Regions from separate parts of the Solidesulfovibrio magneticus RS-1 genome, predicted to be linked through region 2. Evidence: predicted binding sites of a transcription regulator. Region 2 holds the regulator's gene; each other region holds the start of a gene.
What was found. The regulator sigma-54, encoded in region 2, starts transcription at its own class of promoters, with help from an activator protein. The targets are predictions, from matches to a motif close to CTGGCACGGNNNNTGCTT.
Positions count from the first base shown of each region.

Region 1: a site for sigma-54 is predicted at 2,707-2,724, ahead of DMR_RS03035 (Flp family type IVb pilin). Genes of this name have one in related genera too.
Region 3: a site for sigma-54 is predicted at 1,749-1,766, ahead of DMR_RS20890 (NifB/NifX family molybdenum-iron cluster-binding protein). Genes of this name have one in related genera too.

Region 1 covers NC_012796.1:710,171-714,405, forward strand. The annotation lists gene DMR_RS03005 (hypothetical protein) at 1-95, opposite strand, end outside; gene DMR_RS03010 (hotdog domain-containing protein) at 177-563, opposite strand; gene DMR_RS03015 (Flp family type IVb pilin) at 673-840, opposite strand; gene DMR_RS03020 (Flp family type IVb pilin) at 1,125-1,292, opposite strand; gene DMR_RS03025 (Flp family type IVb pilin) at 1,576-1,743, opposite strand; gene DMR_RS03030 (Flp family type IVb pilin) at 2,027-2,194, opposite strand; gene DMR_RS03035 (Flp family type IVb pilin) at 2,479-2,646, opposite strand; gene DMR_RS03040 (hypothetical protein) at 2,834-4,235, opposite strand, start outside.
Region 2 covers NC_012796.1:2,886,057-2,890,291, forward strand. The annotation lists gene rapZ (RNase adapter RapZ) at 1-658, opposite strand, end outside; gene DMR_RS12360 (PTS sugar transporter subunit IIA) at 747-1,196, opposite strand; gene hpf (ribosome hibernation-promoting factor, HPF/YfiA family) at 1,197-1,745, opposite strand; gene rpoN (RNA polymerase factor sigma-54) at 1,796-3,226, opposite strand; gene DMR_RS12375 (KdsC family phosphatase) at 3,357-3,893, opposite strand; gene DMR_RS12380 (CTP synthase) at 4,104-4,235, opposite strand, start outside.
Region 3 covers NC_012796.1:5,019,748-5,023,982, reverse strand. The annotation lists gene DMR_RS20900 (dihem cytochrome c) at 1-220, opposite strand, end outside; gene DMR_RS20895 (hypothetical protein) at 252-749, opposite strand; gene DMR_RS20890 (NifB/NifX family molybdenum-iron cluster-binding protein) at 1,303-1,668, opposite strand; gene DMR_RS20885 (HAD family hydrolase) at 1,913-2,557, opposite strand; gene DMR_RS20880 (trimeric intracellular cation channel family protein) at 2,630-3,292, opposite strand; gene DMR_RS20875 (sodium:calcium antiporter) at 3,377-4,235, opposite strand, start outside.

The DNA.
Region 1 (4,235 bases), 2.2 Mb from region 2:
GCCTCGGAGGAGACCAGGGCCGGGCGGTTGCAGAAGATGCAGTCGAAGCGGGGTTGTTCGGCGGCCGGGGACGGCTTTTGCAGCACAAAGCTCATGGCGTTCCTCCTGGCTGACGTCCTGGCCGGGGCCGGCCCGTTCGGGGCGGGCGGCGACAGCGCGGACGGTATGGCGCGGCCTCAGCGGTCAAGGACGTGCTTTTCCGGCACGAAGCAGGTGAAGGTTCCGGTGAAGACGGCGTCTTCGCCCCGGCGCACGGTGACGGTGACGAGGCGTTTTTTGCCGGCGGTATCGGTGAGCCGGGCTTCGGCCATAAGCGTTTCGCCGACCACCACCGGGGCGGTGAAGCGGACCTCGGCCGCGCCAAGGACCACGTTGGGGTCGTTTACGGCCAGCATGGCGGCGTAGTCGGCCAGGCCGAAGACGAAGCCGCCGTGGACCAGCCCCCGGTCGTCGGCGGCCATGGCCGGCAGGGCGGTGAAGGCCACCCGGGCCAGGCCCTCGCCCAGGGTTTCGGGCTGGCCGCACAGGCCGGGGTCGACGCTTTTGTGGGTGTTGACGTCCATGGGGCGGTCTCCTGTCCTTTCGGGATGCCAAAATGTGGCGCGGGGGGCAAACGAAAAGGGGCGCCCTCGTGGCGAGGACGCCCCTTTGGCTTCGCGAAGCGGGTGAAATTTAGCTGCCCAGCGAGGTGGCGACGGTGTTGAAGGTGGTGGTGAGGTTGGTGCCGATGGAGGTGACGGCGGTGATGATGACGGCGGCGATCAGGGCGGCCATGAGGCCGTATTCCACCGCGGTGGCGCCTTCTTCGTCACGGATGAACTGGGTGATGGCGGTCAGCATGGCGTGTCTCCTTGGTATGTAAAGTTGCTTTGGGTTCGTGTGCGTCTCGTGCCTTTCCTAAAGCAGGGGGCGTGCCAAACTTCATCGAGAACTTAACATACTGGATTTATGGATTTAATATTCTTGAGGCGATGGCTTGGGCCAGGGCTCGTGGATTTCTGGCGCGCCGTTCCAGCAGAAATGGAGTCGCGGGCGCAGGGGCGCAGCGGCGGGCGAGGCCGGCAAACGCAAAGGGCCGTCCTCCTGGCGAGGACGGCCCTTTGGCTTCGCAAAGCGGGCGAAATTTAGCTGCCCAGCGAGGTGGCGACGGTGTTGAAGGTGGTGGTGAGGTTGGTGCCGATGGAGGTGACGGCGGTGATGATGACGGCGGCGATCAGGGCGGCCATGAGGCCGTATTCCACCGCGGTGGCGCCTTCTTCGTCACGGATGAACTGGGTGATGGCGGTCAGCATGGCGTGTCTCCTGGTATGTAAAGTTGCTTTGGGTTCGTGTGCGTCTCGTGCCTTTCCTAAAGCAGGGGGCATGCCAAACTTCATCGAGAACTTAACATACTGGATTTATGGATTTAATATTCTTGAGGCGATGGCTTGGGCCAGGGCTCGTGGATTTCTGGCGCGCCGTTCCAGCAGAAATGGAGTCGCGGGCGCAGGGGCGTAGCAGCCGGCGAGGCCGGCAAACGCAAAGGGCCGTCCTCCTGGCGAGGACGGCCCTTTGGCTTCGCAAAGCGGGCGAAATTTAGCTGCCCAGCGAGGTGGCGACGGTGTTGAAGGTGGTGGTGAGGTTGGTGCCGATGGAGGTGACGGCGGTGATGATGACGGCGGCGATCAGGGCGGCCATGAGGCCGTATTCCACCGCGGTGGCGCCTTCTTCGTCACGGATGAACTGGGTGATGGCGGTCAACATGGCGTGTCTCCTGGTATGTAAAGTTGTTTTGGGTTCGTGTGCGTCTCGTGCCTTTCCTAAAGCAGGGGGCGTGCCAAACTTCATCGAGAACTTAACATGCTGGATTTATGGACTTAATATTCTTGAGGCGATGGCTTGGGCCAGGGCTCGTGGATTTCTGGCGCGCCGTTCCAGCAGAAATGGAGTCGCGGGCGCAGGGGCGCAGCGGCCGGCGAGGCCGCCAAACGCAAAGGGCCGTCCTCCTGGCGAGGACGGCCCTTTGGCTTCGCGAAGCGGGTGAAATTTAGCTGCCCAGCGAGGTGGCGACGGTGTTGAAGGTGGTGGTGAGGTTGGTGCCGATGGAGGTGACGGCGGTGATGATGACGGCGGCGATCAGGGCGGCCATGAGGCCGTATTCCACCGCGGTGGCACCTTCTTCGTCACGGATGAACTGGGTGATGGCGGTCAGCATGGCGTGTCTCCTTGGTATGTAAAGTTGCTTTGGGTTCGTGTGCGTCTCGTGCCTTTCCTAAAGCAGGGGGCGTGCCAAACTTCATCGAGAACTTAACATACTGGATTTATGAATTTAATATTCTTGATGCGATGGTTTGGGCCAGGGCTCGTGGATTTCTGGCGCGCCGTTCCAGCAGAAATGGAGTCGCGGGCGCAGGGGCGCAGCGGCCGGCGAGGCCGGCAAACGCAAAGGGCCGTCCTCCTGGCGAGGACGGCCCTTTGGCTTCGCGAAGCGGGTGAAATTTAGCTGCCCAGCGAGGTGGCGACGGTGTTGAAGGTGGTGGTGAGGTTGGTGCCGATGGAGGTGACGGCGGTGATGATGACGGCGGCGATCAGGGCGGCCATGAGGCCGTATTCCACCGCGGTGGCGCCTTCTTCGTCACGGATGAACTGGGTGATGGCGGTCAACATGGCGTGTCTCCTGGTATGTAAAGTTGTTTTGGGTTCCTGTGCATCTCTTGCCCCAAAACAAAGCATAGGCCGTGCCAAGGCGAATGCTAAAATTAACATGCTGTTTTGGATGAGGTATTTTCTTTCTCTGGTGGCGGCCGATCACGCTTTGGTGGAACGGCAGGAAACTGATCCAGCAATAATGGAGTCAGGGCGCGGGAGCTTGCGGGACGCATCGGGCGTCGATGAGGCCCAAACGTTTTTTAGCTCCGGTCGGCGGCAGGGCGCGAAGGATCAGCACGTGGCGGCCCGGCGGCAAGGTAAGGGACAAAGACAGGGGCGTGACCAGGGCGGAGCACTCAATGGTCGCGCCGTCTGGCATAAGCGCGCCGCCCAAGGCCACCGTGACCGGCGCGGGGGCCGCCGCTGTGGCGGCGAGCGTCACACGGAACACGGCCGACGTGTTGTTGACCAGGGCCAGTTCGGCCGTGTCGCCGGCCCAGACCACGTCGCCGGTGACGGACCGCTCGGGCGCGGAAAATCCCGGGCCAAACCGCAGGACCACCGGCGCGGCCTCGCCCGTGGCGAGGCTATGGGCCGCAAGTCTGGCCATGGAGGCCGGCAAAAGGCCGTCGCCTTTGATGTCGGTGCGTGAGAACGGGCCGCCGCCGACCGTAAGCGGCGCGATCCGCCAGCCCGAGGCGTCGCGGAAGACGAGGTCATAAAAGCGGTTGGCCGCGTCCATAGCCACCACGGCCTGGCCGGCCAGGAGGGCGGGCGCGTCCGGGGCGGCGGCGTACGGATCGGCCGGGGCTGGACCCAGGCCGGTCACCCGGGCCAGAACCAGGGCCGTATCCCGGTCCAGCAGGCCGGACAGGCGGCGCAGCACATAGACGGGCGTTTGTTCCGGGTCGGCCCCGCCCAGCCCCGATGCCACGGTCAGCCCCCGGCCGGCGTGGGCGCGGAAATAGGCCGGCCAGTAGTCCGGGCCGACCAGTTCGGTGTTGACGGCGGTAAACAGGTCCGGGGCGACAAGGCGCGCGCCCTCGGGCAGGCCGGCGATGAGCCGGCTTTGGCAGGCCAGGGCGGCCACCCGCCAGCGCGCGCCGGCCGCGATCTTGGAGTCGCGCACTGAGGCGTTGACCGAGGCGTTAACCAGGGCGGCAAGCCCGACGACCAGCCCTAGCCCGGCGGCCAGAACGCGCCTTGGCCCGGCTGGCAAACGCCCGGCCAGGGCCAAGCCGCCAAGGGCCAGGAGCACGGCCACGGCGTAAAAGGAAAAGGTGGTGGTGACGTACCAGGCCAGACCCGAGGCGGCCGGTTCCTGATATTTGGGCGACAGGGCAATGAGCGCATTGGGGCAGACCACGGCAAAGGCGCACAGAAGCCAGGTGAGCCAGGGCACGCGCGCCCGGACGGCCCGGTCCAGGCAATGATAGGTCAGCCCGCCGGCCAAAAGGCCCAGGGCCACCCAGGCCGGGGCGAGCAGGGACAGGTTGGCGGCCAGCTCCGACAGGTACTGGCCAAAGGACAGGACATAGGCCTTGGCAAACTGCGGGAAGCGGTTGACGTATTCGAGGTTGAAGGCAAATCCGCCCAGGGGCAGGGCC
Region 2 (4,235 bases):
CGCGCACCGCCGCTTCCTTGCCCGTGCGCTCGCGCAGTTCCTTGTCGAAATAGGGATTGGGCAAAAAGCGCAGGTCAAAGACCATGTCGGCCTCGGAGGGCGGGCCGTACTTGAAGCCGAAGCTCATGACGTGGACCTTGAGGGTTCCGGCGGTGGGCCGGATGGAGGCCCATTTTTCCTGGAGCTTGCGGCGTAGGTCGTGGATGGTGAAATGGGTGGTGTCCAGCACCATGTCGGCGGCGTCGCGAAGGGGCCGCATGCGTTCGCGCTCGGCCAGGGCGGCCTGCTCCAGGCCCATGTCGGCGCTTTCCAGGGGATGGGGCCGGCGGGTAGTGGCGTAGCGGCGGATGATCTCACCGTTATCGGCCTCGAAAAAGATGATCTGGGTAAGGTCCTGTTTACGCCGCACCTCGGCCAGGGTCGCGCCCCAGTCGGTGTCGAGGTCGGCCTGGCGCACGTCCATGCCCAGGGCCAGGCCCTTGTAGCGCTGGCCGCCCTTGTCGTCGAAAAGGCTCATGAGCTTGGGCACGAGGCTGACCGGCAACCCGTCCACGCAAAAAAAACCCAGGTCCTCGAAGACGCGAAGGGCTGTGGATTTTCCGGACCCGGACAGGCCGGTCAAGATAACGACGGGGAGTTCCCTGGCCGCATGTTCCATGGCATTCACCTTCCGGCCCAAGGGCTTAACAAATTTCCCGCGCGTTTGTGTGACAACAAACGCGCGGGAAACGTTTTTTCAGGGAGCCTTAGGCGGCGGCGAGCACCTGCCGCAAGGCCTCGTCGGTTTCGGCGGTCAGAAAGGCCCGCCGGAAGGATTCATCGGACAAAAGCCGCGAGATGTGGGCCAAAATGCGCAAATGCAGGCCCGCGACATGCTCGGGCGCGAGCACCAGGAAGAAGATGCGGCAGGGCTTGAAGTCCAGCGCATCGAAGCTGACGCCCGCAAGGCTTCTCCCGACGACGATGACGATGCGTTCGAGGCTCTCCATCTTGCCGTGGGGAATGGCCACCCCGTCGCCGATGCCCGTGGTTCCGAGGTTTTCCCGGTCGAGCAGCACCTGATGGGCGCGTTTGGCGTCAAAATCGGGCCACTGCTTCTTGATGGGGGCCACGAGCTCGGCCAACACTTCGGACTTGGACTCCGACGCAAGATTCCCGATGACGAACTCGGGCTGGAGATAGTCCTCTAACCGCATCTAAGCGCCCGTTCCAGGATCGATGAGGCCGAAGTCGCCGTTGCGCAGGCGGTAGATGACGTTGGGCCGTTCGGTTTCGGAGTTGATGAACACCAGGAATTCGTACTTGAGAGCCTCCAGCTGCATGGCGGCTTCTTCCACGGCCATGGGCTTGGGCTGATACTCGTCGGTTTCGATGATGGTGGGCACGCGGCCGCCGGCGGCGTCCTCGCTGATGCTGATGACGTCCATGCGGACCTGTTCCACGGTCTGGCGACGGCGGTCCTTTTGCTTCTCGCGGAACTTCTTGGCCTGGGCCTCGATCTTGTCGAGGATCAGGTCAATGGTGGAGTACATGTCCTCGGAGGTTTCGTGAGCCGAGATGTGCATATTGTCGGCCAGGAAGATGACGTCGGCCATCTGCCGGGTCTTTTCCACGGCCAGGTTGACCTGGACATCCGAGGTATCGGTGGACGAGGTGTACTTGCCAAGCTTTTCAAAGCGCTTCCTGGCATAATCGCGCAAATGATCAGACGGCTCGAAATTCTTGAAATTAAAGGTGATGTTCATAGAATCCTCCAGGCTGGCGTGGTGAGAGGCCGGAAACCCGGCCCGAAGCATCAGAAAACCGCCTTGCGCTTCGACGACGACTCGATTCCCATGGCCGTGCGATACTTGGCCACGGTTCGCCGGGCGATGTTGATTTGCAGTTCATCCTTGAGCATGTCGGCGATGGCCTCGTCGCTGATGGGCTTTTTGTCATTCTCGCCGGAAATAATGCGCTTGATCATGGCCTTGACCGACTCGGAGCCTACCGTGCCCCCGTCGTCGAGTTCCAGGGCGCTGTTGAAAAAGAACTTGAGTTCAAAGATGCCGTGGGGCGTGGCCACGTACTTGTTGGACGTAATGCGGCTGACGGTGGACTCGTGCATGCTGATGTCGTCGGCCACGTCCTTGAGGATCAGCGGCCGCAGCTTGGTCACGCCGTCCTCGAAAAATCCGCGCTGAAACTTCACGATGCTCTCCAGGACCTTATACAGCGTGCGCTGGCGTTGGTACAGGCTCTTCATAAGCCACATGGCCGAACGCATCTTGTCCTGGAGGTAGTCCTTGTCCTTGTCGTTTCGCGGCAGGCTGCCGTCGGTGTAGGACATGTTGAGTCCCAGGCGCGGCATCCCCTCCTCGTTGAGCAGGATGACGAAGTCCTCGCCGTACTTGTAGACGAAGGCGTCGGGGCTGACGTAGATCGGGTCCCCCGAACCGTAGCTGGCTCCGGGCATGGGATCGAGGGTCTGGATCAGCTCCAGGTATTCCTTGAGCTTTTCCATGGTCAGGTGAAATTTCTTGGCCAGGGGCTTGTAGCGCTTCTTTTCGAGATCTTCGAGATGCTCGCGCACCAGTTCGATGAGGATGGGATCGTCGTAGCCGTAGACTTCGATCTGAATGAGCAGGCATTCGCTGGGAGTGCGAGCGGCCACGCCCACGGGATCGAAGCGCTGGAGGCGGTGGAGCACCTTTTCGACATGCGCCGGGTCGGCGTTGGCCATGCCGGCGATTTCCTCGACCGTGGCCCGCAGATAGCCCGAGGAATTGAGGCTGCCGACGATGGTCTCGCCGATCTCCACTTCCTTGGCCGTGAAATTGGACAGGTGCATCTGCCAGCCGAGGTGGCCGTCGAGGGACGGCTTGGAGGCCAGGCGAGCGTCGAAAGCCATGCCCTCTTCGGGAACTTCCAGGTCGCGGGACAGGGACTGCTTGCTCGTGCTGGCGAAATCGCCAAGGTAGTCGTCCCACTCGGCGTTTTTGAGCAGCTCCTTTTCCATGGCCGCGTCGGCTCCCGTGGGGCCATTGTTGTCCTCGACCATGACGCGTTCGGGCTGGCGGTCCTCCTCGACGGATTCCTCCAGAAGAGGATTTTCCAAAAGCTCCTGCTGCACGCTTTCAAGCAGCTCCAGCCGCGACAGCTGCAAGAGCTTGATGGCTTGCTGCAGCTGGGGGGTCATCACCAGCTGTTGGGAAAGCTTGAGTTGCTGCCGCAGTTCCAGGGCCATGCTTACCGCCGTGCTCGAAAGTCGTTGACGTTACCGGGGTCGTCTCCGGGCTTTGCCCGGCTCAGGGCCACCCCGCCCAACAAAAACCATGCCACAATTGAAGCCTTGTGGCAATCGGCACAATCGGCCTTCAGCCGAGGAACCACTGGTAGGCCGCCTCCAGACGGCCCTTGGCGGCCAAAATGTAGCGCACGGCCTCGCGCACGGCGCCCTGCCCGCCTCCGCGCCGCGACACCCACAAGGCCAGATCGAGGATTTCGGGCTGGGCGTCGGCCACAGCCATGGGCAGACCGACCAGCTCCATGGGGCCGGCGTCCACCCAATCGTCGCCGAGAAAGGCGGCCTGATGCGGGGCCAGCCCGGCCCGGGCCAGGATGCCTTCCAGCACGGCCACCTTGCGGTAGTGGCCGGGGTGGTATTCCTCAATGCCCAGTTCCCGCATCCGGGCGGCCACGGCCGGGCTGTCCAGGCCGCTGACGACCGCCACGGCCAGCCCCGCCGCCTGGGCCGCCTTGATGCCTAAACCGTCGTGGACATGAAAACGCTTGGTCACCTCGCCCCGGGCATCGACGTAGATGCCGCCGTCGGTCATGACGCCATCGACGTCGAGCACCAGCAACTCCACGTCCCGGGCGCGCGCAATGGCCAGCTTGGCGTCTTCAGGCATAACAGCCTCCCTTGCGATGCGACGGCGGCATGGTTTGAACGCAAGGCCATGTCCCCAACCGCCGACAGGTGCAATCTAGCCCAAAAATCGCACCATGACCAGAAGATAAACGTTTTTAGCGCCTTGCCAAGCCATGCAGCCCTTTGGCCGAAAAAAAGTCCGGAGAAGCCGCCTTCCCCGGACCGTGCAATCTTTTTGCGCTTGGGCCGTCTAGCCCTTGTGCCGCTTGGCCGCGGCCACGAACTCGCGGAACAGCGGATGCGGACGCATGGGGCTGCTTTTGAATTCGGGATGGAACTGGCAGCCCAGGAACCAGGGATGGTCGGGCAGCTCCACCATCTC
Region 3 (4,235 bases), 2.1 Mb from region 2:
AGGCCCAATGACACCCGCCGCAGGCCGCGACATACGTGTCGTTCGCAACAAACGCCTCGGCGCGGCCACCCTGATGGCGTTTCCCGTGTTTGGGGGACCAGTCCTGGGACTGTCCGTATCCGTTGCCATTTTCAAAATGGCGACCGGCCAGAGAAAACGTTGGGTTGAGGAACATGGTTGCAACACAGACTAGATGGATCATAACGCTTCTGATAACCATGGGGCAAGCCTCGTGCTTTTTACCGCCTGCTTCATACCTTTTGCGGTGGCCTTGTTACGTCGTCGACCATTTTTCCAAACACTGCTTCAAGAACATTTGACAATAATTCCCGAACGATCTCCTCCACGATCCTCGGGATCGTTTCTGCCACATAGGTCAGCGCTCCGGTCACGCTCGTAAAACCTTTGATGCCGTCGTTCTCCTGGAGCTTGGTGGGCGATGGCCAAAGCCTGTAGATGGCAAGCGATTTGTCCGTCAGATAGGCAAAAGTGTTTTTGTCAAAAAGATCGGTATATTGCTGTTCGATGCAGACGGAGACTTGACAGAGTTGGGTGCGCTCGTCCTTGGCTGCCCGGATTTTGCCGATGGGTGTGCCATTTGTTGTGACGGGGTAACTGTCAAGGCTGCAATCCTTCACGGAATCAATACGATACAATTTACATGAATCCTGCGCCTCTGCCCGGCCAGCGCACAGGAGGCAAGCGATGAGAAAAAAGGCTAGGCCCAAGAAAGCATGAATTGATTTCACAATGGCCCTTCTCGTTCATGTTTACAGGAAATGATGATTTTCAAGCTCTACATCTTCTCTTCGTATACGCAAGAAAAATATTATTATGCCAATGACATTCAAAATCATTGAAGATGATGCAGGTGATTGTCAGTTTCATTTTAGCGTGTGTGAATTTTGCGGCCGCTGTATTTTGTCTTTGAAGTGAGAATGAGCCGCGGCAAGGACATGAAACAATTTCTCCAGGCCAGTGTTCGGAGGCGCTGTTGGAGGCGTCCGGTCGTCGGATCGACTGCGCGCTACGACAGTCTGTTGGAGGCGGAATTGGCTGTTGCCGGCGGTCCGGGAGGTGAAGGCCGGCTCGGCAGTCCCGGGCCGAGGGAACGGAACAGACCGTAGTGCGACGCGGTGACCGCCGGCAGGTTCGGCGTGACGGCCAGGGAGAGGGGCCGGCCGCGGATGACCCGCTGGCTGCGGGCTTCAGGACCGCAGCAGCAACGCGGAGACACAGACGAGAACGGGGAGCCCCGTTTCCGCGGCTCCCCGTTCGTTGCGTCGAAATCTGGCGTTGGCGCTAATCGTCTAAGCAGTTGTGCCCGTGGGCCATGCACAGTTCGTCGCGGTCCTTGAGGGTTCCGGCGAGATAGGCCGCCGCCGCCTCATGGACCGGGCCGGACGCGCCGCGCACCACGGTCATGCCGGACTGGCGCAGCTTGTTGACCGCGCCCTGGCCCATGTTGCCGGCGACAAGCGCCGTGACGCCCATGGCGAGCAGGTCGTTGACCAGATTGGACTTGCAGCCGCACTCGGCCGGCGGGGAAAAGGTCTCCTCGGCGACGACGGCCTTGTCCGGGCCGATGGTCAGCACCGTGAAATAGCCGCAGTGGCCGAAATGCTCGTCCACCTGCCCGTCGCGGGAGGGAATGGCGATCTTGGTCATGTTCGTGACTCCTTGGGAAACTCCGGCCCAGGGCCGCAGGAATTTACCCCCGCCTCGTACCGGAAATAGCCAGGGCTGGGAAGCCCCGGCCGGGCCGGCGAACGCGCCGGCCCAGGGCCCGGCGTCAGCTCCATGGGCCGCGTCCGAGTGGCCGGGGCCATATTGAGTCGGTCCGCCGCGCCTGCGCTCAAGGGCGTCAGGAATCACGCGTCGGCGGCTGTCCCCTGAATCCGGGCGGCGGGCCTCAGCCCTCGCCGCCGAGGCAGACGGCGGCGAAACCGCCCATGGCCTCCAGCTCCCGGGCCGTGGAGGCCGCGTCGCGGTGGACCACGCCGCGAACGCCCAGGGTTGCGGCCACTTCCACGAAAAGCGCCCGGTCGTCGATGTAGACCGCGTCGGCCGGGTCGCACTGGGCCACGTCCAGGGCCAGGCGGAAAATGCCGGCGTCAGGCTTGCGCATGCCCACAAAGCACGAGGACACAAAGGCGTCGACAAAACAGCCCAGGCCGAAGGCCCGGATGCGGTACTCGTTGAGTTCGCGGCCTTCGTTGTTGACGACGACAATGCGGATGCCGTGCCTGGCCTTGAGTCCGCGCACATAGGCCAGCATGTCGGACAGCGGCGCAGAGCGCGACAGCATGAAATCCCGGAAGGTCGCCTTGTCAAAGGCACGCGGCGCGTAAAACACCGTGCGGTCGAGATACTCGTCCAGGGAGAGCTTGCCCTCTTCGTAGGCGTCGAAGGTGAGGTGGTGGCGTTCGTCGGTCTCGGCCGCGTCCAGGCCGAAGCGCTTGGCCGCCTCGGCCCGGGCCTGCCGGTCCCAGCCGTTGGTGAGCATGACGCCGCCGACGTCGCACAAAAGCGTGGTGATGGGTCGTTTCACGGACATTCCCCCTGGCTTGCGGATGGGGCCGCCGGTTGCGGACCCTCATCCTTTATAGACGCGGCCGGGGAGGCGGCGTCAAGCCACGGGCGGATTGCGGCGGCGAAACAGGCCATGGTCGCGCACGGGGACGGTGCGCCAGTTGCGGGTGATGGCCAGCACACGCAGCAAAAAGGTGAAGGCGATGGTGACCAGGGCCGAGGTGAGCGGCGGCAGGCCGAAGGTCTGGCGCAGGAAGGGGTAAGTCAGGCAGCCGAGCAGGGCGGCCAGGCCGTAGAACTGGCCCGGGCGAAACACCATGGGCTCCTCGCGCATGAGCACGTCGCGCAGGATGCCGCCGCCGCAGGCGTTGACCGTGCCCACCAGCACGGCCGGGGCGAAATCTAGGCCAAAGGCCAGGGATTTTTCCATGCCGACCACGGCGTAAGCCCCCAGGGCGGCGGCGTCGACCAGGGCCACGAACCGCTCGGACAACACCGCCCGGCGGCCGAAGATGAGGCAAGCCACGGCAGCAGCCGCCACGGCGTAGAGATAGTCCTGATTGCGCACCACGGCCGGCACGCCGGCCTGGAGGAAGATGCCGTCGCGTATAAGCGCCCCGCCCACGCCCGTGGCAAAGGACAGGCCGAGCAGGCCCACGAGGTCAAACTCGCGGCGGATGGCCTCGATGGCCCCGGTGGCGGCCATGAGGAACACGGCGAACAGGTCGAGGTAGATGGGCAGGGCAAACGTCTGGTCCATGGCGGCGGACCTCCTGGCGGCGGTTCCCGCCCCGGAGGGCTGCTCCGGGGCGGGCGGGTTCCATAGGGCCGGGCCGGCCCGGCGTCAAGAGGCGCTGTGGCGCGCGGGGCGGACAAGGGCCAGCAGGTGGCGGCCGGTGCGCGGCAGCATGAGGGCGAAGACCCCGATGTACAGGAAGGTGAAGAGGAAGTGTACTTCGTTGCCGTCGAGGTGGCCCGGGAAGAGGTTCCAGAAGGCCTCCGGCACGGCCGGGGCCAGGAACTGGCCGAGGAACAGGCCGAAAAGGAGCAGCGCGCCCCGGATGTCCAGGCGCAGGCCGGCCAGCAGGCCCACGGCCAGCAGGGACTGGGCGGCGGTCAGCATGATCTCGTGCATCTGCACGCCGTCCAAGGGAATGGGCACGGCAAAGCTGCCCGACGACACGCCGTAGACGCCGGGGATCATGCCGACCAAGAGCGTCCATTGGTTGAGCTTGGAGGAAATAAGGCTCCCCAGGGCCAGCCCGCCCATGCCGCGCAGGGCGAACATGACCGCCACGATGACCTCCGGGGCTTCCGAGGCGATGGGGGCTAGCCACTGGACGAGCAGGAATTCGTTGACCCCGAAGATGCGGCCGGTGGCGACGAGGCCCTCGCTAAAGGCCTCGGCATTGGCCACAATGACGCCGGCGGCGAAAAGAAACAGGGCGAGCGTCGAGAGGCGGCGAAGGCCCTTGGGCAGCGCGCCGATGACGCAGGCCACGCCCTCAAGCTCGGGTTCCTCGCATTCGCGCCGGGCGACAATGGCGATGTAGACGACGTAGAGGCCGATAAGCACCGCGCCGTCCACCCAGGTCAGCGACCCGGACAGGGGAATGGTGATGGCGTAGGCCGTGGCCAGGCCCAGGAACAGCACGTCGGTGCGGCGTTCGCCCTCCAGGATGACGGGCTTCCGCGTACGCCAC